DNA from 3 places in the Streptomyces sp. NPDC093510 genome. Region 2 is predicted to be linked to each of the others. Evidence: riboswitches for the same ligand, from Rfam matches in the RefSeq annotation. Region 2 holds a riboswitch; each other region holds the start of a gene.
The links. Region 2 has a riboswitch for thiamine pyrophosphate ahead of AB0N81_RS30910 (thiamine ABC transporter substrate-binding protein). Riboswitches for the same ligand answer to the same signal wherever they lie in the genome.
Positions count from the first base shown of each region.

Region 1 (4,273 bases), on a different contig from region 2:
TGGGCATTCCGCCACTGCTCGCCTTCCTCGACCGTACGGACAAGTTGGTGCCGCTCGGGCAGGAGCGGGCGCTCGCTGACTTCGAGGCGCATCTCGACGAGGCGCTCGACCGCATCCTCGCCGAGGAGCAGAACGCGGGCTGACCTACCGGCGTCAACGGAGGTGCGGCGAAGGCATTTTGGTGCATTTCAGGGGACCGGTGGCGGGCCGGTAGCGCACCGCTCGTGCACCGCCCGTACATCGGCGATGCGCCGGTGGTGGTCCGTACGGGCGGCACCCCGCCGCGGTCACCGCTTGCGGCGTCGCCCCGTACCGCCCCGCAAGGAGCGAGCCCCGCTCCCGGTGCCACCGGCGGAAGCTCCTGAGCCGACGGCAGCTCCCGAACCGGCGACGGCACCCGCTCCGCCCGCGGGGGTGCGGTCCGCCGAAACGACCAGGGCGGCCAGCGCGGTCGTCACCGGGACAGAGGCGACCAGACCGATCGAGCCGATCAGAGTGCGCACGATCTCCTCGGCGACCAACTCGCTGTTGGCGACCGTGCCCACGCTGGACTGCGCGATCGAGAAGAGCAGCAACAGGGGCAGTGCGGCACCCGCGTAGGCGAGGACGAGGGTGTTGACGACCGAGGCGATGTGGTCGCGGCCGATGCGGATGCCCGCGCGGTACAGGCCACGCCAGCCCATCGTCGGATTGGCCTGATGCAGCTCCCAGACCGCCGAGGTCTGGGTGACGGTCACGTCGTCGAGGACGCCGAGCGAGCCGATGATGACGCCCGCGAGCAGCAGGCCGCTCATGTCGATGGACGGGTACAGGCCATGAATGAGGCCTGTGTTGTCGTCCGTGTTGCCGGTGAGCGCGGCCCAGCCGATGAAGAGCGAGCCGAGCAGGCCGATGAGGAGGAGGGAGATGAGCGTGCCGAGTACCGCGACCGAGGTGCGGGCGGTGAGGCCATGGCAGAGATAGAGCGCGATCAGCATGATGGCGCTCGCCCCGATCACCGCCACGACCAGCGGGTTCGAGCCCTGAAGGATGGCCGGCAGGATGAAGAACGTGAGCACCATGAAGCTGATGGCGAGCGCGACCAGGGCCATCACACCGCGCAGCCGTCCCACCACGACGACGGCGAGCGCGAAGATGCCGGCGAGCAGCGCCATCGGGATCTTTCGGTTCACATCGGTGACCGAGTACTGCAGCCCCTCGGGCGCCTTGGGCTCGTAGGCGACCACCACCTCTTGGCCCTGGCGCAGTTGCCGGGGCGAGTCCGGCTGGATGATCTCGACGAAGGTGCGGCCCCTGTCCTTGCCGCTGCTCACCTCGATCGTCGCCTTCTTGCAGGTGCCCGCGGCCCGGGACTGGGCGGACTGGCCCTCGGCGGTGGACGTGTCACCGTTCGGCGGGGGCTGCGAGGGGCTGAGGTCCTTGCAGGGCAGCTCCTGCACCTTCGTCACCTTGGCCGACTGCGTCTGCCGGTCGAAACCGACACCGGTCCGCTCGTGCGAGGGTGTGCCGCCGGGCCAGAGCACCACGAGCCCCACGACGACCGCGGTGGCGAAGGGAATCAGCACCGCGGCGATGACCTTGCGCAGGTGTTCGGAGACGGGCGCGGCCGGTCCGTGGCTGTGGGAATGTCCGTGTCCGTGCCCCTCCGGAGGCGTCCCGGAGGCAGGCGGCTGCGAGGGCGGCGGGGGCGGCGGCTCTGTGGTGGTCACTGCCCGATCATCGCAAGAACGGAGGGGGCCCTCTGTTCAGCGCGGCCGACATGACGCTAGCGTGGAGCCACCTTTGCAATCGCGGGAGCTCGGAGCACCGGGCTGAGAGGGCGCTGACCTCCGTACGAAACTGCACCAGGAGTGCACGAACCGTACGGGATCCGCTGCGTCGACCGCCGAACCTGTTACCGGGTAATGCCGGCGTAGGGAGTAGGTCTCATGACCACATCGGACGCACGCACGCCTGCCTCCAGCAGCGACGACAGCACCACCGCAGCTGACGGGGCCGGGAAGTCCATCGGCTGGCACAAGGCGTATGTCGAGGGTTCACGCCCCGACCTGCGCGTGCCGGTCCGCCAGGTGCACCTCACCAACGGCAAGGCCGTCACCCTGTACGACACTTCGGGCCCGTACACCGACCCGTCGGCCGAGACCGACGTACGCCGCGGCCTGCCGCCGCTGCGGGAGAACTGGATCATCGCCCGCGGCGACACCGAGGAGTACGTGGGCCGTCCGCCCCGTCCCGAGGACGACGGCATCAAGCACACCTCGCCGCGCGGCGGGCTCAAGAACCTGGACGCGGTCTTCCCCGGCCGTCCCCGCCAGCCGCGCCGCGGCCGCGCGGGGCAGGCGGTGACGCAGCTCGCGTACGCCCGCCGCGGCGAGATCACGCCCGAGATGGAGTTCATCGGGATCCGCGAGAACATGGACCCCGAGATCGTGCGGGCGGAGGTCGCCGCGGGCCGTGCGGTGATCCCCGCCAACGTGAACCACCCGGAGATCGAGCCGATGATCATCGGCAAGAAGTTCCTGGTGAAGGTGAACGCCAACATCGGCAACTCCGCGGTCACTTCCTCCATCGAGGAGGAGGTGGACAAGATGACCTGGGCGACCCAGTGGGGCGCGGACACGGTCATGGACCTGTCCACCGGCCGCAACATCCACACCACCCGCGAGTGGGTCCTGCGCAACTCCCCCGTCCCGATCGGCACCGTCCCCCTCTACCAGGCCCTGGAGAAGGTCGACGGCAAGGCTGAGGAGCTGACCTGGGAGATCTACAAGGACACGGTCATCGAGCAGGCCGAACAGGGCGTGGACTACATGACGGTCCACGCGGGAGTGCGCCTCCCGTACGTCCCGCTCACCGCGCGCCGCAAGACCGGCATCGTCTCGCGCGGCGGTTCGATCATGGCCGCCTGGTGTCTCGCGCACCACAAGGAGAGCTTCCTCTACGAGCACTTCGAGGAGCTCTGCGAGATCCTCGCGGCGTACGACGTGACGTACTCGCTCGGCGACGGCCTGCGGCCCGGTTCGATCGCGGACGCCAACGACGAAGCGCAGTTCGCCGAGTTGAGGACGCTCGGGGAACTCAACACGATCGCCAAGCGTCACAACGTACAGACGATGATCGAGGGCCCCGGTCACGTCCCGATGCACAAGATCAAGGAGAACATCGACCTCCAGCAGGAGATCTGCGAGGAGGCGCCGTTCTACACGCTCGGCCCGCTGACCACCGACATCGCCCCCGCCTACGACCACATCACCTCCGGCATCGGCGCCGCGATGATCGGCTGGTGGGGCACGGCCATGCTCTGCTACGTCACGCCCAAGGAGCACCTGGGTCTGCCCAACCGCGACGACGTGAAGACCGGTGTCATCACGTACAAGATCGCGGCGCACGCGGCGGACCTCGCCAAGGGGCACCCGGGCGCACAGGACTGGGACGACGCGCTCTCGGACGCACGCTTCGAGTTCCGCTGGGAGGACCAGTTCAACCTGGCGCTCGACCCGGTCACGGCACGGGAGTTCCACGACGAGACGCTGCCGGCCGAGCCCGCGAAGACGGCGCACTTCTGCTCGATGTGCGGGCCGAAGTTCTGCAGCATGAAGATCTCGCAGGACATCCGTCGACAGCACGGCGGTGATCTGGACTCGGAGGAGATCGCGGCGGGCATGGAGCAGAAGTCGAAGGAGTTCGCGGCGAGCGGTAATCGGGTGTACCTGCCGTTGGCGGACTGACGAGCAGGTAAGCGCCGTTCCGGGAGATTTCGACTTCCGGGGCGGCGCTTCCTCGTGCGGCGAACAGCAGCGGATGTCTAGTGAGGGAGGACCGGTTCGGCGACCCGCAGGGCGTTGAGGACGGCGTCCTCGGTGGAGTGCACCTCGGGGTAGAGCTTCTCGGGGTCGGTGTGAAGTCGGTAGTCCCACACGATGCCGTAGATCCCGAACGTGACGAACGAGAGGAGGAAGTGCATACCGAAACTGCGGTTCAGGATCTGGACGGGTTTGAAGGTCAGTGGGTACCGGACAATCCCGAGCTTTACCCAGGCGACGCTGAGCTTGTCGTCGAAGTCCTGTTCCGTGAGCTGGATCTGCCACCAGAAGCGCATCGACCGATAGACGGCGATGTAGCCGTAGATCCCTAGCGTGATGAAGGACAGGAAGAGCGAGAGTCCAGCTTTGATCGGTTTGTGCTCGTCCTCGAAACGTTCTTTTACGAAGCGCTGCAGGTCGTCCAGCTCATCTTGGCTGGGACCGTACTGGCCATGCTCCTCGGCGTACTG
Region 1 is NZ_JBFBEE010000015.1:50,609-54,881, reverse strand. It holds gene AB0N81_RS24395 (SsgA family sporulation/cell division regulator) at 1-143, shown strand, start outside; gene AB0N81_RS24390 (YibE/F family protein) at 288-1,709, opposite strand; TPP riboswitch at 1,781-1,936, shown strand; gene thiC (phosphomethylpyrimidine synthase ThiC) at 1,929-3,728, shown strand; gene AB0N81_RS24380 (DUF4234 domain-containing protein) at 3,806-4,273, opposite strand, start outside.
Region 1: linked by a shared signal. The riboswitch ahead of thiC (phosphomethylpyrimidine synthase ThiC) and the one ahead of AB0N81_RS30910 (thiamine ABC transporter substrate-binding protein) in region 2 are both predicted to bind thiamine pyrophosphate.

Region 2 (4,273 bases):
CCTCCTCCTGCCGCGGGTCGAGCTGCGACCAGAGCCCGCCGACGGTCCGTACGACGACCGCGTAGTTGAAGAACACGTGCGCGAGCAGGATCGCCCACACAGTGGTGTCCAGGCGCACGCCCCACAGCTCGTCGAAGAGCCCGCCCCGCCCGATCAGCGCGAGGAAGGCCGTCCCGACGACGACCGTCGGCAGCACGAACGGCACGGTGACGACGGCCCGCAGCACGCCCTTGCCCGGGAACTCGAAGCGCGCGAAGACGTACGCGCCGGGGAGCGCGATGAGCAGCGTGAGCGCGGTCGACGCGAGCGCCTGCCAGGTGGTGAACCACAGCACGTGCCGGATGTCGGACTGCCCGAGCACGTCCGTGATGCGCCCGAACTGCCAGGTCCCGCCGATGTGCAGCCCGCGCGCGACGATCGCCGAGACCGGATAGGCGAAGAAGAGCGCGAAGAACGCGACGGGCGCGACCATCAGACCGAGCCGCGCCGCGCTTCCCCGGCCGGACCCCGCGCGGGAGCGTGACTTCGTTACTTCAGTACGAGCGAGGTCCACGACTTGATCCACGGCTCGCGATTGTCGGCGATCTTCTTCGGGTCCATGGTTTGCGGCTTGTCGACCGTCACACCGTGCTCGGTGAACAGCTCGGGCAGCTCGATGCCCTCGCGCACCGGGTTCACGAACATGTTCAGCGGCATGTCCGCCTGGAACTCCTTGCCCGCGAGGAAGTCGAGGAGCGCCTTGCCGCCCTTCTCGTTCTTCGCGTTGCTGAGCAGGCCCGCGTACTCGACCTGGCGGAAGCAGGTGCCGGTCGCGACGCCGGTCGGGGCCTTCTTCGGCTGCGGCTCTCCGTAGAGGACCTCTACGGGCGGCGAGGAGGCGTAGGAGACGACGAGCGGCCGGTCGCCCTTGGCCTTCTTGCCGCCGGCGGACCCGGAGAACTCCTCGTTGTAGGCCTGCTCCCAGCCGTCGACGACCTTCACGCCGTTGGCCTTGAGCTTCTTCCAGTAGCTCTCCCAGCCCTTGTCGCCGTACTTCGCGGCGGTGCCGAGCAGGAAACCGAGGCCGGGAGAGGAGGTCGAGGCGTTCTCGGTGACGAGGAGGTTCTTGTACGCGGGCTCGGTCAGGTCCTCGAACGACTTCGGCGGCGCGAGCTTCTTGTCGGCGAAGTACTTCTTGTCGTAGTTGACGCAGATGTCACCGCTGTCGACGGGCGTGACCCGGTGCTTGCCCTGGTCGACCCGGAACTCCGGCTTGATCTTCTCCGAGCCCTTGACCTCGTACGACTGGAAGAGGCCGTTGTCGAGCGCCCGCGAGAGGAGAGTGTTGTCGACGCCGAAGAAGACGTCGCCCTGCGGGTTGTCCTTGGAGAGGATCGCCTTGTTCACGGCGGCGCCCGCGTCACCGTCCTTGAGGACCTTGACCTTGTAGCCGGAGCGCTTCTCGAAGTCCTTCAGCACGTCCTTGGAGACGTTGAAGGAGTCGTGGCTGACGAGGGTCACGCTCTTGGAGTCGGACCCTCCGGAATCACTGTCGGAGCTGCCGCACGCGGAGACCGCGACGAGCCCGACGCCGACCGCCACGGCGGTGAACGAAACCTTCTTGGTGGTGCCCCTGGTGCTCACTGACTTGGTGGTGCTCACTGGTTTTCCTCCTGGGTGACCAGGAAGAGACGCGGCCCTGCCCGCGCGCCGACGGCACGCGGGCAGGGCGCTACAGCTTGAGTGATGCCCGAACTTCCTACCCAGAATGACCTGGGCGAGGTTCAGAGGGTCTGCGGCCCACCTGTCCAAGGTGCCGCACTCTCAGCGCTGTGGCGCTCCCCTGTCGGAATATGCAGATGTGTGCACGCCCTCCTACAAGGGCGTACGTCCGCCAGACTACCTCTCGGCCGCGGCGAGCTGGCCGCACGCTCCGTCGATCTCCTGACCACGGGTGTCCCGGATCGTGACCGGCACACCATGGGCGGCGATGGCCTCCACGAACGCCTTCTCGTCCTCGGGCCGCGACGCCGTCCATTTGGAGCCCGGCGTCGGGTTCAGCGGAATCAGGTTCACGTGCACCGGCTTGCCCTTGAGCAGCCGGCCGAGCCGGTCACCGCGCCACGCCTGGTCGTTGATGTCCCGGATCAGCGCGTACTCGATGGAGAGGCGGCGGCCGGACTTGGCCGCGTACTCCCAGCCCGCGTCGAGCACCTCCCGCACCTTCCACCGCGTGTTGACGGGGACGAGCGTGTCACGCAGCTCGTCGTCCGGCGCGTGCAGCGAGATGGCCAGGCGGCACTTGAAGCCCTCGTCGGAGAACCGGTGGATGGCGGGCACGAGCCCCACCGTCGACACCGTGATCCCGCGCTGCGAGAGGCCGAGCCCGTCCGGCTCCGGGTCGGTGAGCCGGCGGATGGCGCCGGTCACGCGCTTGTAGTTGGCGAGCGGCTCACCCATGCCCATGAAGACGATGTTCGACAGCCGGGCGGGCCCGCCCGGGATCTCGCCGTCCCTGAGCGCCCGCATGCCGTCGACGATCTGGTGCACGATCTCGCCGGTCGACAGGTTCCGGTCGAGGCCGGCCTGTCCCGTGGCGCAGAAGGGGCAGTTCATGCCGCACCCGGCCTGCGAGCTGATGCACATGGTGACCCGGTCCGGATACCGCATCAGCACCGACTCGACGAGCGTCCCGTCGAAGAGGCGCCACAGCGTCTTACGGGTCGTGTCGTCGTCACAGCTGATGTGCCGCACCACGGACATCAGGTCGGGCAGCAGCGCCTCGCGGAGCTTGTCGCGCGCACCGGCGGGGATGTCGGTCCACTCGGCCGGGTCGTGCGCGTACCGCGCGAAGTAGTGCTGCGAGAGCTGCTTGGCACGGAACGGCTTCTCGCCGATGGCGGCGACGGCTTCCTTGCGCTCGGCGGGCGTGAGGTCGGCGAGATGCCGCGGGGGCTTCTTGGCACCGCGGGGCGCGACGAAAGTGAGTTCTCCGGGTACAGGCATGGTCCTTCCAGTGTCGCAGACATACGACAAGGGGCTCGCCGCCCTGTGGACAACGAACCCCTCACGCACATCTACGCAGGTCAGACCTGGTGTCAACCAGAGCCGACGAAGACCACGAGCAGCAGCCACACCACCGGCGCCGTCGGCAGGAGCGAGTCCAGGCGGTCCATGATGCCGCCGTGGCCGGGCAGCAGCGTGCCCATGTCCTTGATGCCGAGGTCCCGCTTGATCATCGACTCGCCGAGGTCACCGAGCGTGGCGCTCGCCGCGACCGCGAGGCCGATCAGCAGCCCCTGCCACCACTCGCCGCCGTCGATCAGGAAGTGCAGGCACAGCGCGCCCGCGGCCATCGCGAAGGTGACGGCACCGACCAGGCCCTCGCGGGTCTTGCCGGGGCTGATGCGCGGCGCCAGCTTGTGCTTGCCGAAGCGCCAGCCGATCGCGTACGCACCGGTGTCGCTGACCACGGTCAGGAGCAGGAAGGTGAGCACCCGCTGAGGACCGTCGTCCGCGGCCAGCATCAGCGCCACGAACGTCGCGAGGAACGGCACGTAGAAGGCGGCGAAGACACCCGCCGTGACGTCCTTCAGATAGCCCTCGGGCGGCTCGGTCATCCGCCAGACCAGCACGGCGAGCGCGGTGAGCGCCATCGCGACCCACGCGCCCTCGGGCCCGCGGACGTACCCGGCGACGACCATCGCCGCCCCGCCCACCGCGAGCGGCACGAGCGGCGCCTTGATGCCCTTGCGCTCCTCCAGGCGGGAGGTGAGCTCCCAGAGGCCGACGACGACGGCGACCGCTATGACGCCGACGAAGGCGGCCTTCACGACGAACAGCGACGCGACGATCACCGCGCCGAGGCCCACGCCCACCCCTATGGCCGCCCCGAGATCCCGTCCCGCGCTCTTCTTCTGCGGTGCCGCCGGGGCGGGCTTCGGCTGTGGTGCGCTGGGCATGGGCTCCTGCGGAGGCTCGTCACGGAACAGGGGGCCGCCCATCCGAGTGGCCCCCCGGTCGTCGTCCTGGTCTCCGCCGTTCACGGGTACGTCGGGCACGATGGGCATGGGCTGCGTCTCAGACGGAAACAGCGCGTCCTGCGCATCGTACGCGGGACCTGGCGGGGTCGCCCCCTGGCCGGGCCCCTGGTCGGGCGGCCCCCAATACCCGGCTCTGGGCGGCGCCCCCCAGGAAGAGTCGTTCACGGATGGGTTCCCTGATTCCTCGGACTCGAGCCTCGGCTCAGACTTCGAGCAGCTCGGCTTCCTTGTGCTTGAGCAGCTCGTCCACC
Region 2 is NZ_JBFBEE010000022.1:108,856-113,128, forward strand. It holds gene AB0N81_RS30905 (iron ABC transporter permease) at 1-472, opposite strand, end outside; gene AB0N81_RS30910 (thiamine ABC transporter substrate-binding protein) at 529-1,641, opposite strand; TPP riboswitch at 1,718-1,834, opposite strand; gene rlmN (23S rRNA (adenine(2503)-C(2))-methyltransferase RlmN) at 1,879-2,985, opposite strand; gene AB0N81_RS30920 (phosphatidate cytidylyltransferase) at 3,078-4,187, opposite strand; gene frr (ribosome recycling factor) at 4,225-4,273, opposite strand, start outside.

Region 3 (4,273 bases), on a different contig from region 2:
GCGCGGCGAGGACCGGCTCCAGGATGTCGAGCGCGGCCCGCGGCTGGAGGGCGCCGCGCTCGCGCAGGACGTCGCGCAGGGTGCAGCCCGCGACGTACTCCATCGCGAGGTAGACGTACGACCCGTCCGTGCCCTGGTCGAAGACACCGACCACGTTCGGATGGGAGAGGCGGGCCACCGATTTGGCCTCGCGGATGAAACGGTCCACGAAGGAGGCGTCGGCCGCCAGCGTCGGGTGCATCACCTTGAGCGCGAGCACGCGGTCGAGGCGGGTGTCCACGGCCCGGTAGACCGTGGCCATCCCGCCGACCGCGACGCGCCCGTCGATGCGGTAACGGCTGTCGAGCAGCTGCCCGACGAGCGGGTCCTGAAGGGTCGTGTCCACGCAGGGGAGTCTACGAGCCGCCACCGACACCTCGTCCCGGCCGGTCCTCCCCGCGGCCGGACTGCAGCCGAGCTGTGACAGGCGACGGGCCGGGGCGCCCCGTCAGGGGCGCGGGGAACCGCGCGACAAGCCCCCACTGGCGGGCAGCCGCGAACGAACAGACCCTCCCTGGCACGGCGAGGGTGTCAGAACGCGGGCCGCTCCGGATCGAGCCGCGCCATACCCTCCGCAGGAGAGGACGCCTCGGCGAAGTGCCGCCGCGGGATACGCCCGGCCCGGCGCGCGAGCCGCCCGGCCTCGACGCCGTGCCGCATGGCCTCGGCCATCAGGACCGGCTCCTGCGCCCGCGTCACCGCGGAGGCGAGCATCACACCCGCGCACCCCAGCTCCATCGCGATCACCGCGTCGGACGCCGTGCCCGCGCCCGCGTCGAGGATCACCGGCACGCGCGCGTGCTCCACGATCAGCTGGAAGTTGTGCGGATTGCGGATGCCGAGCCCGGAGCCGATGGGCGAGCCGAGCGGCATGATCGCCGCGCAGCCCACGTCCTCCAGCTTCCGCGCGAGCACCGGGTCGTCGTTCGTGTACGGCAGGACGGTGAAACCGTCGTCCACCAAGGTCTCGGCGGCGTCCAGGAGCTCGACCGGATCGGGCAGCAGGGTGCGCTCGTCGGCGATCACCTCCAGCTTCACCAGGTCCGTGCCGAGCGCCTCCCGCGCGAGCCGGGCGGTCAGGACGGCCTCGCCCGCCGTGAAGCAGCCCGCCGTGTTGGGCAGGACACGGATGCCGAGCCGGTCCAGGACGGAGAGCACGGAGCCCTGCACGCCCGGGTCGAGGCGGCGCATCGCGACGGTGGTCAGCTCCGTGCCGGACGCGACGAGGGACCGCTCCAGGACGTCGAGGCTGGGCGCCCCTCCCGTGCCCATGATCAGGCGCGAGGAGAGGGTGAGCCCGCCGATGACGAAGGGGTCGTCTGCCATGGTGGTTCAGCCTCCCTGGACGGCGGTGAGTATTTCGACGCGGTCGCCCTCGGCGAGCGTCGTGGCGGGCCACTGCGCGCGCGGGACGACGGTTTCGTTGACGGCGGCGGCGACACCGGAGTGCGCCGAGGAGAGGGTGGCCACGACGGCTTCGAGCGTGGTGCCCGAGGCCACGTCGCGTGCCTCCCCGTTGACGGAAACGGCGAAGGGCGTGCTCATGCGTGCTGCTCCGTGAAGTGCGGCGTGGCGGGAGGGGGTACGGGGGAGGGCTCGGCGAAGCGGAGCGGGGTGAACGGGAGCGCCTCGTCCGGCAGTTCACCGGTGGTCAGGGCGTGCGCCATGACGTCACCTGTGAGAGGCGTCAGCAGGACGCCGTTGCGGTGGTGCCCGGTGGCCAGGTGGAGCCCGGCGAGGCGCGTCGGGCCGAGCAGCGGCGCGTTGTCCGGCGAGCCGGGGCGCAGGCCGGCGCAGGTCTCGGTCAGCGGCAGCTCCGTGATGCCGGGGACGAGTTCGTGCGCGTCCCGCAGCAGTTCGTACACGCCGCCCGCGGTCACCGTCGTGTCCCAGCCGAGCTCCTCGCTGGTCGCGCCGACGACGAGCTCGCCGTTCTCGCGCGGTACGAGGTAGAGGTGGCTGCCGCGCACCACGGCCCGCACGGTGCGGCTCAGGAACGGCGCGTACGCCTTCGGCACCGTCAGCCGCAGCACCTGGCCCTTGACGGGCCGCACGGGCGGCACGACGTCGTCCGGGACGCCTCCGAGACGCCCGCTGAGACTGCCCGCCGCCAGCACAGTCAGGTCCGCGCTCAGCTCGGTGCCGTCGGCGAGGACGACGCCGCGCGCCCGGTCGTCCGCGACCGAGAGGCGCTCCGCCCAGCCGCGGTGGACGGCCACACCGGCCCGCTCGCAGGCCACCACGAGTGCCGCCGCGAGCCGGCGCGGGTCGACCTGGTGGTCGCCGTCGACCCGCAGCCCGCCGCGTACCCCCGGAGCGAGCATCGGCTCCAGGCGGCGGCACTCGCGGCCGCTCAGCCACTCCGATTCGAGCCCCGAACGGCGTTGCAGCGCGTGGAGTTCGCGCAGGTGGGCGCGGTCGTCGGAGTCGAGCGCGACGGCGAGCGTGCCGCACGCGCGATAGCCGAGGTCCTGCCCGCTCGCCTCGGTCAGCTCGGCGGCGAAGGCGGGATAGCGGCGGGCGGATTCGACGTTGAGGCCGAGCAGCGTCTGCTCGCCGTAGTGCAGTTCGGTGACGGCGGCCAGCATGCCCGCCGCGACCTGCGCGGCGCCGCCGCCCGGCTCGGGGTCGACGAGCGCGACGGAGAGCCCGCGCTGGGCGGCCCGCCAGGCCGTGACCAGGCCGATGACGCCGCCTCCCACGACGAGGACGTCAGAGGCGGCGGATGGTGCTGTCGTACGTGGATGCATGGGCGTCCAGCCCCTCCCTTCGCCGGCATGACCCGGATCAGGTTCGTACGGTCGGAGGCCGTCCCAGCCTCCCTCTCAGCCCGGTGCGTCCGGGCTCCCGCGAGTGCTCTGCACCGTCAGCCTAGCCCGTCGCTCCGCGTGGCAGTAGGGGAGCTGTCCGGGTGCGGGCAGTGACGGTGTGTCAGAGATCTCCCCGCCCGCACCTGAAGCCGCTCCCCGCGGCCGTCCTACAGTGATCGGGTGAGCGACCAGCAGAGGCAGAGCGGGAAACAGCGGCAGGCGGAGCGGCGCGTCGTCATCGTCGGCGCCGGAATGGCCGGGGTGCAGACCGCGGTGGCCCTGCGCGAACAAGGGTTCACCGGAACGGTCACCCTCGTCGGGGCGGAGCCGCACCAGCCGTACGACAGGCCTCCGCTGTCCAAGGCGGTGCTGCTCGGCAAGGCGGAGGGCTCCGCCTTCGACATCGACTTCGAGGCGCTCGGCATCGAGCTGGTCCTGGGCCGCGAGGTCACCGGCGTGCGCCCCGCCGACCACGCGCTGGACACCGCCGAGGGCTCCCTCGCGTACGACGTCCTGGTCGTCGCGACCGGCGCCGAACCGATCCGGCTGCCCGGCACCGAGGGCGTCCCCGGCGTGCACCTCCTGCGCACCCTGGACGACGCCGAGCGGCTGCGCCCGGTCCTCGCCCGGCAGCAGGACGTCGTGGTCGTCGGCGCGGGCTGGATCGGCGCGGAGTTCGCGACCGCCGCGCGCGAGGCGGGCTGTTCCGTCACCGTGGTCGAGGCCGCCGCACGGCCGCTCGCCGGGGCGCTGCCCGAAGAGGTCGCGGTCCCCATGACGGGCTGGTACGCGGACTCCGGGGCGGTCCTGCGCACCCACGCGCGCGTGGAGCGCGTCGAACCGGGCGAGGTCGTCCTGTCCGACGGGACCCGGCTGCCCGCGGGCGCCGTCGTCGTCGGCATCGGGGCGCGGCCCGCGACGGCCTGGCTCGCCGGCTCCGACATCGAGCTGGGAATCCACCGGGAGGTCGTGACCGACGACGGCCTGCGGGCCTCCGCCCCCGACGTGTACGCGGTCGGCGACTGCTCCTCCTTCCCTTCGGGAAGGTACGGCGAGCGTCTTCTCGTGCACCACTGGGACAACGCGCTGCAGGGCCCGCGCACGGTGGCGGCGAACATCATCGGCGAGACACCGGCGGCGTACGACCCGGTGCCGTACTTCTGGTCGGAGCAGTTCGGCCGCTTCGTGCAGTACGCGGGCCACCACGCCTCCGCGGACGAGCTGGTGTGGCGCGGCGACCCGACGGGCGTGGCCTGGTCGGTGTGCTGGCTGCGGGACGGCGCCCTCGTCGCGGTCCTCGCGGTGGGCCGCCCCAGGGACCTGGCCCAGGGCCGCAGGCTGATCGAGTCGGGCACCCGGCTGGACGCGGGCCTGACGGCGGACCCGTCGGTCCCGCTGAAGAAGGCGGCGCTGTAGCCGGACGG
Region 3 is NZ_JBFBEE010000004.1:49,637-53,909, forward strand. It holds gene pknB (Stk1 family PASTA domain-containing Ser/Thr kinase) at 1-385, opposite strand, end outside; gene AB0N81_RS07290 (thiazole synthase) at 571-1,365, opposite strand; gene thiS (sulfur carrier protein ThiS) at 1,372-1,584, opposite strand; gene thiO (glycine oxidase ThiO) at 1,581-2,789, opposite strand; TPP riboswitch at 2,787-2,900, opposite strand; gene AB0N81_RS07305 (FAD-dependent oxidoreductase) at 3,102-4,265, shown strand.
Region 3: linked by a shared signal. The riboswitch ahead of thiO (glycine oxidase ThiO) and the one ahead of AB0N81_RS30910 (thiamine ABC transporter substrate-binding protein) in region 2 are both predicted to bind thiamine pyrophosphate.